DNA from 2 places in the Anoxybacillus sp. UARK-01 genome. Region 2 is predicted to be linked to the other one. Evidence: riboswitches for the same ligand, from Rfam matches in the RefSeq annotation. Region 2 holds a riboswitch; the other holds the start of a gene.
The links. Region 2 has a riboswitch for S-adenosylmethionine ahead of B6A27_RS01510 (YezD family protein). Riboswitches for the same ligand answer to the same signal wherever they lie in the genome.

Region 1: it holds a riboswitch for S-adenosylmethionine, as region 2 does, so the genes downstream of both, B6A27_RS17075 (O-acetylhomoserine aminocarboxypropyltransferase/cysteine synthase family protein) here and B6A27_RS01510 (YezD family protein) in region 2, are expected to answer to the same signal.

What each region holds. Positions count from the first base shown of each region.
Region 1 covers NZ_NASY01000055.1:22,705-29,715, reverse strand. The annotation lists gene B6A27_RS17115 (3-hydroxyacyl-CoA dehydrogenase/enoyl-CoA hydratase family protein) at 1-35, shown strand, start outside; gene B6A27_RS17110 (acetyl-CoA C-acetyltransferase) at 229-1,404, shown strand; gene B6A27_RS17105 (acyl-CoA dehydrogenase family protein) at 1,460-3,244, shown strand; gene B6A27_RS17100 (arsenate reductase family protein) at 3,304-3,663, shown strand; gene gcvH (glycine cleavage system protein GcvH) at 3,738-4,121, shown strand; gene B6A27_RS17090 (toprim domain-containing protein) at 4,305-4,652, shown strand; gene B6A27_RS17085 (thioredoxin family protein) at 4,668-4,982, shown strand; gene B6A27_RS17080 (SCP2 sterol-binding domain-containing protein) at 5,242-5,589, shown strand; SAM riboswitch class I at 5,665-5,764, shown strand; gene B6A27_RS17075 (O-acetylhomoserine aminocarboxypropyltransferase/cysteine synthase family protein) at 5,835-7,011, shown strand, end outside.
Region 2 covers NZ_NASY01000013.1:41,786-48,796, reverse strand. The annotation lists gene B6A27_RS01520 (low molecular weight protein-tyrosine-phosphatase) at 1-238, opposite strand, end outside; gene B6A27_RS01515 (DUF1128 domain-containing protein) at 357-581, shown strand; SAM riboswitch class I at 1,029-1,142, shown strand; gene B6A27_RS01510 (YezD family protein) at 1,215-1,358, shown strand; gene B6A27_RS01505 (phosphoadenylyl-sulfate reductase) at 1,462-2,166, shown strand; partial or broken gene B6A27_RS01500 (inorganic phosphate transporter) at 2,179-3,240, shown strand; gene sat (sulfate adenylyltransferase) at 3,350-4,498, shown strand; gene cysC (adenylyl-sulfate kinase) at 4,516-5,121, shown strand; gene B6A27_RS01485 (nitrite/sulfite reductase) at 5,124-6,749, shown strand; gene B6A27_RS01480 (DUF3906 family protein) at 6,761-6,979, shown strand.

The DNA.
Region 1 (7,011 bases), on a different contig from region 2:
ATATGCTTGTAAAAGGAAAGCCGCTGCGCAACTAAATAACAAACATAGATATGCGGCCGTATCAAATGAGCACAGGGGGCTTTCTCTTAACAATAGCAAGGGGATGGATTGACTGGCCTATGATCCGCTGCTCTCATCGAAGTTGCGTGGAATATGGTTTGGATGCTGTAAGGCATTCATGCTCGTAAAATCTTAAATAAAGCCTATATAGAAACAGGGGGGAAGATTGTGAGAGAAGCAGTCATCGTAGCGGGAGCGCGTACTCCGGTCGGAAAGGCGAAAAAAGGGACGCTTGCTCATATGCGTCCAGATGATTTAGGCGCGCTTGTTGTGAAAGAAACATTAAAGAGAGCGGAAAATTATGATGGAGACATCGATGATTTGATTTTTGGCTGCGCCATGCCGGAGGCGGAGCAGGGGCTAAATATAGCCCGCAACATAGGGGCATTGGCAGGTCTCCCTTACACTGTTCCAGCCATTACGATCAATCGCTATTGCTCATCAGGGCTGCAGGCGATTGCTTATGCAGCGGAACGCATTATGCTTGGCCACTCTGACACGATTATCGCTGGCGGCGTTGAATCAATGAGTCTTGTCCCCATGCTGGGGCATGTTGTGAGGCCGAATGCAAAAATTGCTGAAAACATTCCAGAATACTATATGTCAATGGGACATACAGCAGAGCAAGTGGCTATGAAGTATGGAATCAGCCGCGAAGAACAGGATGCGTTTGCTGTAGGCAGCCATCAGCGGGCAGCCCAAGCGATCCGTGACGGGAAGTTTGTGGATGAAATTGTTCCGGTGAATGTCACGATCCGTACGGTTGAAAATAACCGACTTGCGGAAAAACAGATCGTATTTGCTGAAGACGAAGGTGTTCGTCCGGAAACGAACAAAGAAATATTAGCAAAGCTGCGCCCGGCGTTTGCCGTTAATGGAACAGTCACTGCAGGAAATGCGTCGCAAACAAGCGATGGGGCAGCAGCGGTCATGGTGATGGATCGCGAAAAGGCAGAAGCGCTTGGCTTGAAGCCTCTTGGAAAATTCCGTTCATTCGCCGTAGCAGGCGTCCCTCCAGAAGTGATGGGAATCGGGCCGATTGCTGCTGTTCCAAAGGCGCTAAAGCTTGCTGGATTAGAGCTTTCCGATATCGGATTATTTGAGCTAAATGAGGCGTTCGCTTCACAAGCGATTCAAGTGATTCGGGAGCTCGGTCTAGATGAAGAAAAAGTCAATGTCAATGGCGGAGCGATTGCACTCGGGCATCCGCTCGGATGCACAGGGGCTAAATTAACGTTGACCTTGCTTCATGAGATGCGCCGCCGGCATGAGCAATTTGGTATTGTTACGATGTGCATCGGCGGCGGCATGGGAGCCGCTGGTGTATTTGAATTACTGGAGTAGTGTAAAGCAGATGATATCAAGGTTGTTCACATAAAAAACAAGGAGGAGAAACGCAATGGCAAAAGCGATGGATAATGTGGTGAAAGGTGGCAGCTTCTTAATTGAAGAGGTAGACTGCGGACGCGTGTTTACTCCGGAAGATTTTACAGATGAGCATAAAATGATCGCCAAAACAACAGAGGAATTTGTGATCAATGAGGTGTTGCCTCAGTTAGAGCACTTAGAAAATCATGAGTTTGATCGTTCTGTTAAACTGCTAAAGAAAGCGGGAGAAATTGGACTTTTAAGCGCGGATGTACCGGAAGAGTATGGAGGTTTGTCGCTTGATAAAATCAGCTCAGCATTAATTGCCGAAAAAATGGCGCGGGCCGGAGGGTTTTCGATTTCGCATGGCGCCCACGTAGGAATCGGCTCACTTCCTATTGTATTATTTGGAACAGAAGCGCAAAAACAAAAATATTTGCCGGCATTGGCCACAGGTGAAAAGATAGCGGCTTATGCTTTAACAGAGCCGGGCTCCGGTTCGGACGCTCTAGGGGCGAAAACGACAGCGAAGCTGAATGCAGAAGGCACTCACTATGTTTTGAATGGAGAGAAGCAATGGATTACCAATGCAGGGTTTGCGGATGTGTTTGTCGTTTATGCTAAAGTGGATGGCGAGCATTTCTCGGCTTTTATTGTAGAGCGTGATTTTCCTGGGGTGTCTACCGGAGCAGAAGAAAAGAAAATGGGAATTAAAAGCTCTTCCACTCGCACATTAATTTTACAAGATGCCCTTGTGCCGAAGGAGAATTTATTAGGGGAAATTGGAAAGGGGCATGTCATCGCTTTTAATATTTTAAATATTGGCCGTTATAAATTAGGTGTCGGAGCGGTTGGCGGCTCCAAACGGGCTCTAGAGGTGACGATTCAATATGCGAATCAGCGCCAGCAATTTAAAACGCCAATTTCCCAATTTTCATTAACACAAGAAAAATTTGCGACGATGGCATCAAAACTATACGCTGCGGAGAGCTCGGTATATCGCACAGTTGGATTATTTGAGGAGCGCATGAGCAAGCTGGATGCCGAACAAGCGAGAGAAGGAAAAGAAATTGCTAGATCTATTGCTGAATATGCCATTGAATGTTCATTGAATAAATTTTTTGCAACGGAAGTATTGGATTACATTGTGGATGAAGGGGTACAGATTCATGGCGGCTACGGTTTTATGCAGGAATATGAAATTGAACGGGCGTATCGCGACTCGCGCATTAACCGTATTTTTGAAGGAACGAATGAAATCAACCGCCTGTTAGTACCGGGAACGTATTTGCGGAAAGCGATGAAGGGAGAGCTTCCTCTTTTGCAAAAAGCGCAAAAGCTGCAAGAAGAACTCATGATGCTGATGCCGGAAGAAGTAGGAGATGGATTGCTAGAGCAAGAAAAATATTTGGTGCGGAACGCGAAAAAAATTGCTCTGTTGACAGCCGGCCTAGCCGTGCAGAAATTTGGCCCGAAACTAGAGAAAGAACAAGAAGTGCTAGTGAATATTGCCGACATTGTCAGCAATATTTATGCGATGGAATCAGCGCTTCTTCGCACAGAAAAGGCGATTCAAAAATTTGGAGCAGAGAAAAATAAACAAAAAATTTTATATACAGAAATTTTCTGCCAGGAAGCATTTAATGAAATCGAAGCACATGCAAAAGAAACGATTGTAGCGGTTGAGCAAGGAGATATGCTGCGAATGATGCTATCGGCATTGCGCAAGCTTACGCGCCATACTCCAATCAATGTCATTGCCAAAAAACGCGAAGCGGCGGCCGCGCTCATTGAAGCAGAACGTTATATTGTGTAATAATGAGAAGTACCAGACGAATCGTCTGGTACTTTGTTTATAGAGGGTGATGAACGATCATGTTAACTTTTTACTGGTATCCGAAATGCAGCACTTGCCGAAAAGCGAAAAAATGGTTAGAGGAGCGCGGCATCGCAGTGAATGATGTACATATTGCCGAACATCCACCAACAAAAGATGAATTAAGAGAGCTTTATCAACAAAGCGGGCTTCCGCTCAAAAAGTTTTTTAACACAAGCGGCATGAGGTATCGGGAGCTAGGATTAAAAGATCGCATCAGCACAGCGACTGACGACGAGCTGCTTGAACTATTGGCATCGGATGGCATGCTGATTAAACGGCCGATTGCAACAGATGGGACGCATGTGGTAGTAGGATTTGATGAGCAAGCTTATGAAAAAATTTTTGGACAAGTATAACGAATACAGTCGAGTTTTTCAAAAAAATCAGTTATTATTAAAAAGAATACATTGCTGTTGGAGGGACATAAATCATGAACACACCAAAAGAATTGCGCTATTCTGAAGAACATGAATGGGTACGTGTGGAAGATGGTAAAGTTCGAATTGGAATTACTGATTTTGCGCAATCCGAGTTAGGAGATATCGTATTTGTTGAGCTTCCAGAGGTAGGTGCGGAACTTACAGCAAACGAGCCGTTTGGCAGTGTTGAATCAGTGAAAACGGTTTCTGAGCTGTATGCCCCTATCAGTGGAAAAGTTGTTGAAATTAATGAAGAATTAAACGACAATCCTGAATTTGTCAATGAATCTCCATATGAGAAGGCATGGATGATTGTTGTTGAGCCGACTGATTTAAGCGAAATCGATCGTTTATTGACGGCTGAACAATATGAGCAAATGATTAACCAAGAATAAGATCGATTCTAGCACGCCGTGGCTAATAATGCCGCGGCGTTATATCTTTTATATGAATAGTGAATGGTTAAAGCAAGCATGGATTGTTTCTCCGATCTCAAGGCTGTTTTATTTTTGGAAGCAGGAAGGTAGAAAACAAAGAGCGAATGGAATACAATATACATAACTTCTTTTCATTAGGTGATGATCATGATGGATAAAGAAAAAGTAATTATTGTCGAGGGGCGCTCCGACAAAAAGAAAATAGAGGGCATGATTAAAGATTCCGTTGAAATCATTTGCACAAACGGGACGATCAGCCGTGCAAAATTAGATGAGTGGATTGATCAGCTGTATGATAAAGAAGTGTTTATCTTAGTGGATTCGGATGAAGCGGGAGAACGATTGCGAAAGCAGCTGCGCCGTGAATTTCCTGAGGCGGAGCATTTATATATCGATCGCATGTATCGAGAGGTGGCCGCAGCACCTAAAAAACATATTGCAACGGTGCTGCTGAGCGCTAATATTGATGTGTATGCAGATGATTGGTAAAAGGTGTGAAGAAGTGTGGAAGAAGTAACGATACAGCAATTAGATGAACTCATTCAGCAGGAGGAGTTTGTATGTTTGTATGTATATACACCGATGTGCGGCACATGCCAGCTAGCGAATCGCATGGTCAGCATTGTTCAAGAGCTAACTTCTCATGTAGCCTTTCGGAAGTCCGATATTAACTATATGCCGGATCGAGCGGTCAGCTGGGAAATTGAAAGTGTACCTTGCCTGCTGTTATTTAGAAACGGGGAAATGAAAAAGAAGTTATATGCATTTCAATCTGTCCCATATTTATATGAGGTGATTCAAGAATTGCAAAAGCCGTAATGCATGCATTTATGGATAAGAGAAGAACAAACAGTAGATAGGTCCATTTTAGATTGTGCAGAAGTGTTGGCATCCGTATAGATTGAAGCAAGCCTTTGGGGGCTTGCTTTTTTATTTAGAGTTTTTTTGACATATTTCTCGGGAAATATGAAAAATCGTGTACGTTTTCTTGATGATTTGTCGACAAGTTTATAAAGGAATTATGCCTTTTTCTATGGAAATAAATGAGAGAAAAGGATAATGGAGAGGCGGGAAAACGATGAAGATTTATGAATTAACTAAAAAATTTATGGAACGTGTACAGACGTTGCACCATCTGTTGCCGATTTTACCGGAGGAGGAACTCTACATTCGCTTTGAATGCGATGCAGAAACACTGATTTTCGCCATTTCAAAAACGGGAGTTCATCTGGCGCAGGAAGCTGATGAAAGGAAGATATTAACCATTAGAGGGTCGAAAGAGGCGCTTGTTAGTCTGTTGAAAGGTGAACTTAAATTGCAGCAGCAGCTCCGCTTAAAAGAATTAGTGGTTTCCGGTAGCTTTCGTCACATGCTTTTATTAGAATCGCTTCTTCATTTAGCTAAACCATATCGTTATGCCTCTTGAATATGAAATCACGAAATGTTATTGACATGATAAAAAAACAGTGTTATTATTCAGAAAAATAAAATAATAAACAAGTTCTTATCAAGAGTGGCGGAGGGACTGGCCCGATGAAGCCCGGCAACCGGTTTGACACGGTGCCAATTCCAGCAGAGTGTATCGCTCTGGCAGATAAGAAGAGTTAAAGGAAATTTCCCCCTCTTCTTATGATGAAGAGGGGGTTTTCATTTGATTATAAAAAGGAGAGGATGACAGTGGGCGAAAAATCATATCGTTTAGAAACGCTGGCGGTGCATGGGGGGGTAAGTCCAGATCCTGTGACAGGAGCAAGAGCCGTTCCGATTTATCAATCGAACGCTTATCAATTTGCCAATACGGAGCATGCAGCCAACTTATTCGCATTGAAAGAAGAAGGGTACATTTATACGCGCATTCATAACCCGACCGCCACAGTCTTTGAGGAAAGAGTGGCACAATTAGAAGGAGGAATTGGAAGTCTTGCAGTAGCAAGCGGCATGGCCGCAATCACGCTTGCGATCTTAAATATAGCGCAAGCAGGAGACGAGATTGTGTCAGCTTCAACGCTATATGGAGGTACCTATAACCTCTTTGCCACTACCCTTCCGAAATATGGGATTACAACGCATTTTGTTGATCCCGCTAATCCGGAAAATTTTCGTGCTGCCATTACGCCAAAAACGAAAGCGATCTTTGCAGAAACGATTGGTAATCCAAGTTTGCACGTACTAGATATTGAAGCGGTAGCCAACATTGCGCATGAAGCGGGTATTCCTCTCATTATTGATAATACGTTTGCCACTCCATATCTATGCCGTCCGATTGAGTATGGGGCGGATATCGTTGTTCATTCAGCTACTAAATGGCTGCTTGGAAACGGTACAACGCTTGGCGGCATTATTATAGACGGAGGAAAGTTTAATTGGGATTCTCCTAAATTTCCGGGATTTACAACTCCGGATCCAAGCTATCACAATCTTGTGTATGCAGAAGCTTTAGGTCCGGCTGCTTATATCATTAAGGCTCGTGTGCAATTGCTGCGGGATCTTGGACCAGCGATTAGCCCATTTAATGCGTTTCAATTTAATTTAGGGCTTGAGACGCTTCATGTACGCATGAAAGAGCATATTGCTAACACGCGTCGGATTGTAGACTATTTAGATCGCCATCCGGCAGTAGAATGGGTGCTGTATCCTGGACACGAAAAGCATCCAGCCAAGAATTTGGCCGAAAAATATTTGCCGAAAGGAGCGGGAGCCGTTGTGGTGTTCGGCATTAAAGGAGGAAGAGAAGCGGGAGCGGCTCTCATTAACAACGTGAAGCTTTGGTCGCACTTGGCCAATGTAGGAGACGCCAAAAGCTTAATTATTCATCCAGCCAGCACCACGCATCAGCAGTTGAGCCCAG
Region 2 (7,011 bases):
GCAAATCCTCTTCGCCAATTTGTCTTGCCCGAATTCCCGAAAAATCAATTCCCTGCTTTGTTAAAATGCTTTGCGTTCCTTCATGAGGCGGATTGCCGATATGCCAATTCCCCGTTCCCGCCGAATCGATCATAATTTGATCTTCAAGCCCTTCTTTTTTGACCAAGTCGCGAAAAATGGCTTCAGCCATTGGTGATCGGCAAATATTCCCAAGACAAACAAATAACACTTTAATCATCAAACACATCTCCCTTCGCTATCCATTATAAACAAAATAACAGTATACATGTATATTCTTTCATTCCTTCCATATGGTACAATGACTCTATCCATCAAATTCAGAAAGGATGAGACTTTTGGATTTATCGCAAAAATCTCTTGAAAATATGGAATACATGATTGAAAAAATAAAGGAAAAGCTGAAGGTTCTCAACTTTGATGTGATGAAGTCATCCCATTTTGACGAAACGCTATATGAGGAGTTAAGAGATCTTTATGAAATGGTCATGAGAAAAAGCTCCTTCAGCCCTAATGAAATGCAAGCCATTGTCGAAGAGCTTGGAAATTTACGCAAACGATAATGAAACAAGACAGAGGCTTGTCCATGCTGGAAGCGGCGTCCGCGCCTGCTCCGTTTTTTCTATAAAAAAGGGGCCTCGTCAGCTTTTTAGGCGACAGACAACGTCCAAATGGTCGTTGTCTGTCATTCTTTTAGGCATATTCCCCCGCAGACCCCGCTTAGCAAACAAAGATCGCAGCTAATCGCGGGAAGTGAAATGGAACCATTTTGAAAAATGACTTCCCCCTCTATCTCCCTTCCTATCTTTTTCCATTTTCATAGCGTTCTATATGATGTTATCCCTTTTTCATTCTATATTCCCCATCACATGAATAAACCCCTTCCACCAACACTTCATTAAGAGACAGGAGACTTCTCGACAGATGATGTTCAAACGCAAAAATAAATTCCTATCGAAAAACTCGGGTTGACATTTATTCGAATTATGTTAAAATTTTAGTCAATTACATACTTATCAAGAGTGGGGGAGGGAACTGGCCCAATGAACCCCGGCAACCTACTTCAAATTCATGAAGCAAGGTGCTACGTCCAGCCAAATGGGAACCATTTTGGGAGATAAGGTGAAATAGGCAGCCTCCTTTGTCTTTCCGAAATGGAAAGCTTTTTTATTTATTGACACTAAGGAGGAATCGTAATGGGAAATGACCAGCAAATCGATGCCGTTTTTACTAGAATACAAGAAATGCTGCAGTCAATGAAATTTGGCACGATCACGCTTGTGATCCAAGACGGCAAAGTGATTCAACTTGAAAAAAACGAAAAGATAAGAATTAAATAATAAGGCGCGCTGACTAGACAAACTAGAGGCGGTTTTCCCTTCTATCGTACAGAGCAAGGTGAAAACTGTCTTTTTTTACCACCAAATGAAGGAGGAAGCAACCTTGCTGACTTATGACACATGGAATGGAGAAATGCCATTCTTCTCAATTGACAATGAAACAAAAGGAGCCTCAGACGTTATTCGCTGGGCTTATGAGCATTATGGAGATGAGGTTGTTTATGCCTGTAGCTTCGGTATTGAGGGCATCGTCTTAATCGATCTAATCTCTAAAGTTAAACCGGACGCAACCGTTGTTTTTCTCGATACGGGTCTCCATTTTCGCGAAACATACGAAACAATTGAAAAGGTGCAAAAAAAATATCCTTCGCTTCGCATTGTAATGAAAAAGCCGCGCCTATCGCTAGAAGAGCAGGCAGAACAAATGGGAGAGCAACTATGGGTGCATGAGCCAAATCGCTGCTGTGAAATTCGCAAAATTATCCCGCTTCGCGAAGTCTTGACAGGTGTGCCAGCCTGGATTTCTGGATTGCGCCGTGAGCAGTCTTCCACACGGAGACATGTGGAATTTCTGAATAAAGACCCAAAATTTCAATCTATTAAAATATGTCCGCTGATTCACTGGACTTGGAAAGACGTATGGAACTATGTCTATAAACATCAGCTGCCATACAACGAGCTTCATGATAAAGGCTACCCAAGCATTGGCTGTGAGCCGTGCACATCTCCTGCGCTTGATGCAAATGATTTGCGTTCAGGCAGATGGGCTGGACGTGGAAAAGTCGAATGCGGCCTCCATGAATCATAAGGAGGGGCATACATGCTTTTAGCCGTTGCTTTTGCCGTCTCCTTCTTTTTCGCCATGAATATCGGAGCTAGCGGAGCAGCCGCAGCGATGGGAGTAGCCTATGGCTCAGGAGCCATTCAGCGGAAATCCATCGCCCTCCTTCTTTGTGGTCTCGGTGTTTTTCTAGGGAGTCTTAGCGGAGGAGAAGTCGTGAAAACAATTGGTTCTAGCATCATCCCTTCGTCCATTTTAACGATTAAAATTGTCACGATTATTCTAGCAGCTTCAACTATTTCCTTATTTGCGGCCAATATGATAGGAGTTCCACTATCCACAAGCGAAATTACGGTTGGGGCTGTCGTCGGTGCCGGCATGGCTTATCAAACGCTATATCTTTCTAAACTTCTATTTATTGTTTCCATTTGGATCATCATTCCAGTCATCGCCTTTATCGTGGGAAAATGGTTTTTGCGGCTTAAAGAAAAACGTCCTTACGTTGAACAGGGCATGTGGAAAAAGAGCTTGATGTCCTTGTTAATTGTGACTGGCTTTTTTGAAGCTTTTTCAGCTGGAATGAACAACGTGGCCAACGCTGTCGGCCCTCTCGTCGGCGCCAATTTGATCTCAGTGAATTCCGGCACTTTTTTTGGCGGCTTATTTGTAGCATTAGGAGCCGTTTTACTGGGCGGGCGCGTGCTTGAAACGAACGGGAAAAAAATTATTCATTTTTCTCCGTTTGAAGGATGCGCGATCTCAGGAACAGGAGCCATCCTTGTTATTCTTTCTTCCCTTTTCGGTCTGCCAGTTCCATTAACGCAGATTACCACATCCGCTATTATCGGAATCGGAACAGCCAAAACAGGAACGTACATTTGGCAAAAACGAATTGTTATTTAGCTGTTAAAGGTTTGGTTTGTTTCACCTATTTTTTCTCTTGTTATCGCTTATAGTCTTGTAAAATTACTGCTGGACAGCAATATTTACACGTTTATTGCTATTTTTAGCGTCTTTCTGTCCACCCTAGGAATCATCAGTCTCAAAAAAACAGCAACAGAAGAAAAGCGATCTTTGCACGAACATGGCGAAGGAATTTAACATTAAATCACAGTTATCCTATCGCTTTTATAAACACAAGCGATATCAATCGTTAACAACGCTCGCTAACCATAGCGGCCCTATTTACTATATTTTAGGAGGAATGAAAATGAGCTTAAGCATCCCACATGGCGGTACATTAATCAATCGTTGGAACCCGAAATATCCATTCCACTCTGTGACGAAAAAAATTGAGCTGTCCAATGCAGAATTAAGCGATCTTGAATTGATCGGTACTGGCGCATACAGCCCGCTAACAGGATTTTTAGGAAAGGAGGACTACGAATCTGTTGTGAAAACGATGCGCCTTGCCAATGGCATCGTTTGGAGCATTCCGATTACGCTTGCTGTGAGTGAACAAAAAGCAGCTGAGCTTTCCATCGGCGAAACGGTAAAGCTTGTCCACAACGGCCAAGTATACGGCGTGATGGAAGTTCAAGAGCTATACGTGCCTGATAAACAAAAGGAAGCCCTTCTTGTCTATCAAACAGAGGACTGGAATCATCCTGGAGTCAAAAAATTATTCGAAAGACCAAATGTCTACGTCGGGGGGCCGATCACCCTTGTTAATCGAACAAACAAAGGACGATTTGCTTCCTTTTATTTCGATCCAGCCGAGACACGCCAACGCTTTGCTGAATTGGGTTGGAACACCGTTGTCGGCTTTCAGACGCGAAATCCTGTGCATCGCGCTCACGAATATATTCAAAAATGCGCGCTTGAAATCGTCGATGGACTATTTTTAAATCCGCTTGTCGGCGAAACAAAGGACGACGATATTCCAGCTGATATTCGCATGGAAAGCTATCAAGTACTTTTGGAAAACTACTATCCGAAGGATCGAGTGTTTCTTGGCGTCTTTCAAGCAGCCATGCGCTATGCGGGGCCAAGGGAAGCCATTTTCCATGCGATGGTGCGCAAAAACTTCGGCTGCACGCACTTTATTGTCGGACGCGATCACGCTGGCGTTGGAAATTATTATGGCACATATGATGCTCAAAAGATTTTCTTAAACTTTTCTCCAGAAGATCTCGGCATTACTCCATTATTTTTTGAACATAGCTTTTATTGTACAAAATGCGAGGGAATGGCCTCAACAAAAACATGTCCGCATAGCAGCGAACATCACGTGGTATTATCGGGAACAAAAGTACGAGAAATGTTGAGAAGCGGCCAAGTACCGCCTAGCACATTCAGCCGTCCAGAAGTGGTGCAAGTGCTTATTAAGGGGTTGGCAGTTCCTCATTCCGCTCGCTAACAAAGGAGGAAATCACATTGAACACGAACGTTGTTTGGCATCAGACGGCCGTGACAAAGGAGGAACGCCGCCAGCGCAACGGCCATTATAGCTGTGTTTTATGGTTCACTGGGCTGTCTGGCTCCGGAAAATCGACGGTGGCTAACGCCGTTTCTAAAAAGCTATTTGATCTCGGCATTCAAAATTATGTGCTTGATGGAGATAACGTTCGCCATGGATTAAACAAGGACTTGGGATTCTCTGCTGAAGACCGTACTGAAAACATCCGCCGCATTGGCGAAGTGGCCAAATTGTTTGTCGACAGCGGACAATTTGTGTTAACAGCGTTTATCTCCCCTTTCGCTCAAGACCGTGCGCTAGTGCGCAGGCTAGTGGAAAGCGATGAATTTATCGAAATCTACGTAAAATGCCCGCTTGAGGAATGCGAAAAACGCGATCCAAAAGGGCTATATCAAAAAGCTAGAAACGGAGAAATTCGCAATTTTACCGGCATTGATTCGCCATACGAAGCTCCGGAAGCACCGGAACTCATCATTGACACTCATCTTCATTCCATTCATCAATGTGCCGATCAAGTGATTGCTTATTTACGCGATCGACACTTTATTAAGGAGGACTTATAAAGATGGCGTACGAAAAAACATGGGCTGCTAATCCAAAACTGAACAAAACCGAATTAAAAAAGCTAGAAAAAGACGGTTTAAAAATTTTTGATGAGATCCCGCGTTATGCAAAAGAAGGGTTTGCCGCGATTCCTCAAGAAGACTGGGATTATTTTAAATGGGCTGGATTATATTTACAGCGTCCCAAAGAAGCCGGCTATTTTATGATGCGTGTCTGCGTCCCTTCAGGCATTTTAAATAATGAACAGCTTGAAGCATTGGCAGGGATTGCCCGCGATTACGGGCGTGGCCTATTTGATATCACGACACGGCAGGCCGTTCAATTCCATTGGCTGCAAATCGAACAAATTCCCGATATTTTCGAACGATTAAAGCGTGTCGGACTATCGACAGCCGGCGCATGCGGTGATATCACTCGCAACATTGTCGGCAATCCCCTAGCTGGCATCGACCCAGACGAGTTATTTGACACAACGCATATTGTTCGCGAAATCTATGAATTTTTCCAGCACAATGAAGATTTTTCGAATTTACCACGCAAATATAAAATGTCGATAAGTGCCAACGTATACAACGCAGCCAATGCTGAAATTCACTGTGTTTCCTTTATACCGGCCAAAAAAGTCATCGACGGTCAAGAAGTATTAGGTTTCCACGTAAAAGTCGGAGGCGGGTTGTCGTCGGCTCCGCATCTTGCCCAATTGCTTGATATATTTGTAGAACAAGAACGCGTAAAAGAGGTCGCCATTGCTATTACAACTATTTTCCGTGATTATGGCTATCGCGAAAAACGTCATCGTTCGCGTCTTAAATTCCTTGTCGCTGATTGGGGAGTGGAAAAATTTAAAGAAAAGCTTTTAGAATATACAGGTCCGCTGCCATCCAAAGGCGAAACGGTGCAAAAAGGCTGGAATGCCGGCTATTTTTACGGTGTACACCGCCAAAAGCAGGAAGGGCTGAACTATATCGGCTTTAACGTACCGGTTGGGCGTCTCAGCGCTGATGAAGTATTTGAGATTGCCAGAATAACCCGCCAATACGGAAATGGCGAGGTTCGTTTTTGCAACTCACAAAATCTTGTTATTCCCAACGTTCCAGATTCATATGTAGAGTCGGTGCTTCAAGAAAAAATATTTGAGCGGATTACCGTGCGGCCAAAAACGTTCATTGGATACTCCGTTTCCTGCACAGGCATCGAGTTTTGCAATCTCGCATTGGTTGAAACAAAAGAGCGGATGCGTCATGTCGCAGAATACTTAGATAGCCGTTTACAGCTTGATGTTCCCGTACGCATCCATATGGTCGGCTGTCCAAACTCTTGCGGTCAAAGACAAATTGGCGATATCGGGCTTCAAGGGATCAAAATGAAAACAAAAGACAAAGGCATGGTTGAGGCGTTTGAAATTTATGTAGGCGGTACGCTGCAAAACGACGGAAAATTTAACGAAAAATTAAAAGGCAAGATCCCGGCAGAACAAATCGAAGAAGTGCTTGTATTGCTGTTCTCCTATTTTCAAGAAACAAAGCTGCCTGGCGAGACATTTCTTGATTACTTTAATCGCGTCGGCATTGAAGCGTTGCAGGCAGAATTGGATCGCATTTTAACGAATTTCAGCACAGTTGCATGAAGGTGGCGCCGATGTATTTATATCGCTTTGAAGTAACAACGCAAACAAACACCATCTATCTCGTCATTGCTGCCAGCAGTGACGAGCAAGCGTTTCGTCTTGTCGAAGTAGAGCTTGAAAAACATTTTCTGAAGGTTCCTGATTTTATCGATATTTCGCTGCATGAGAAAAAACTCATTCGCCGAGGCGGGGGGTTCGTTGTTTACAATGAACCTCGCCACCCAAGCTAGCCGTACGACGAGTGATACAAAATCACTCACTA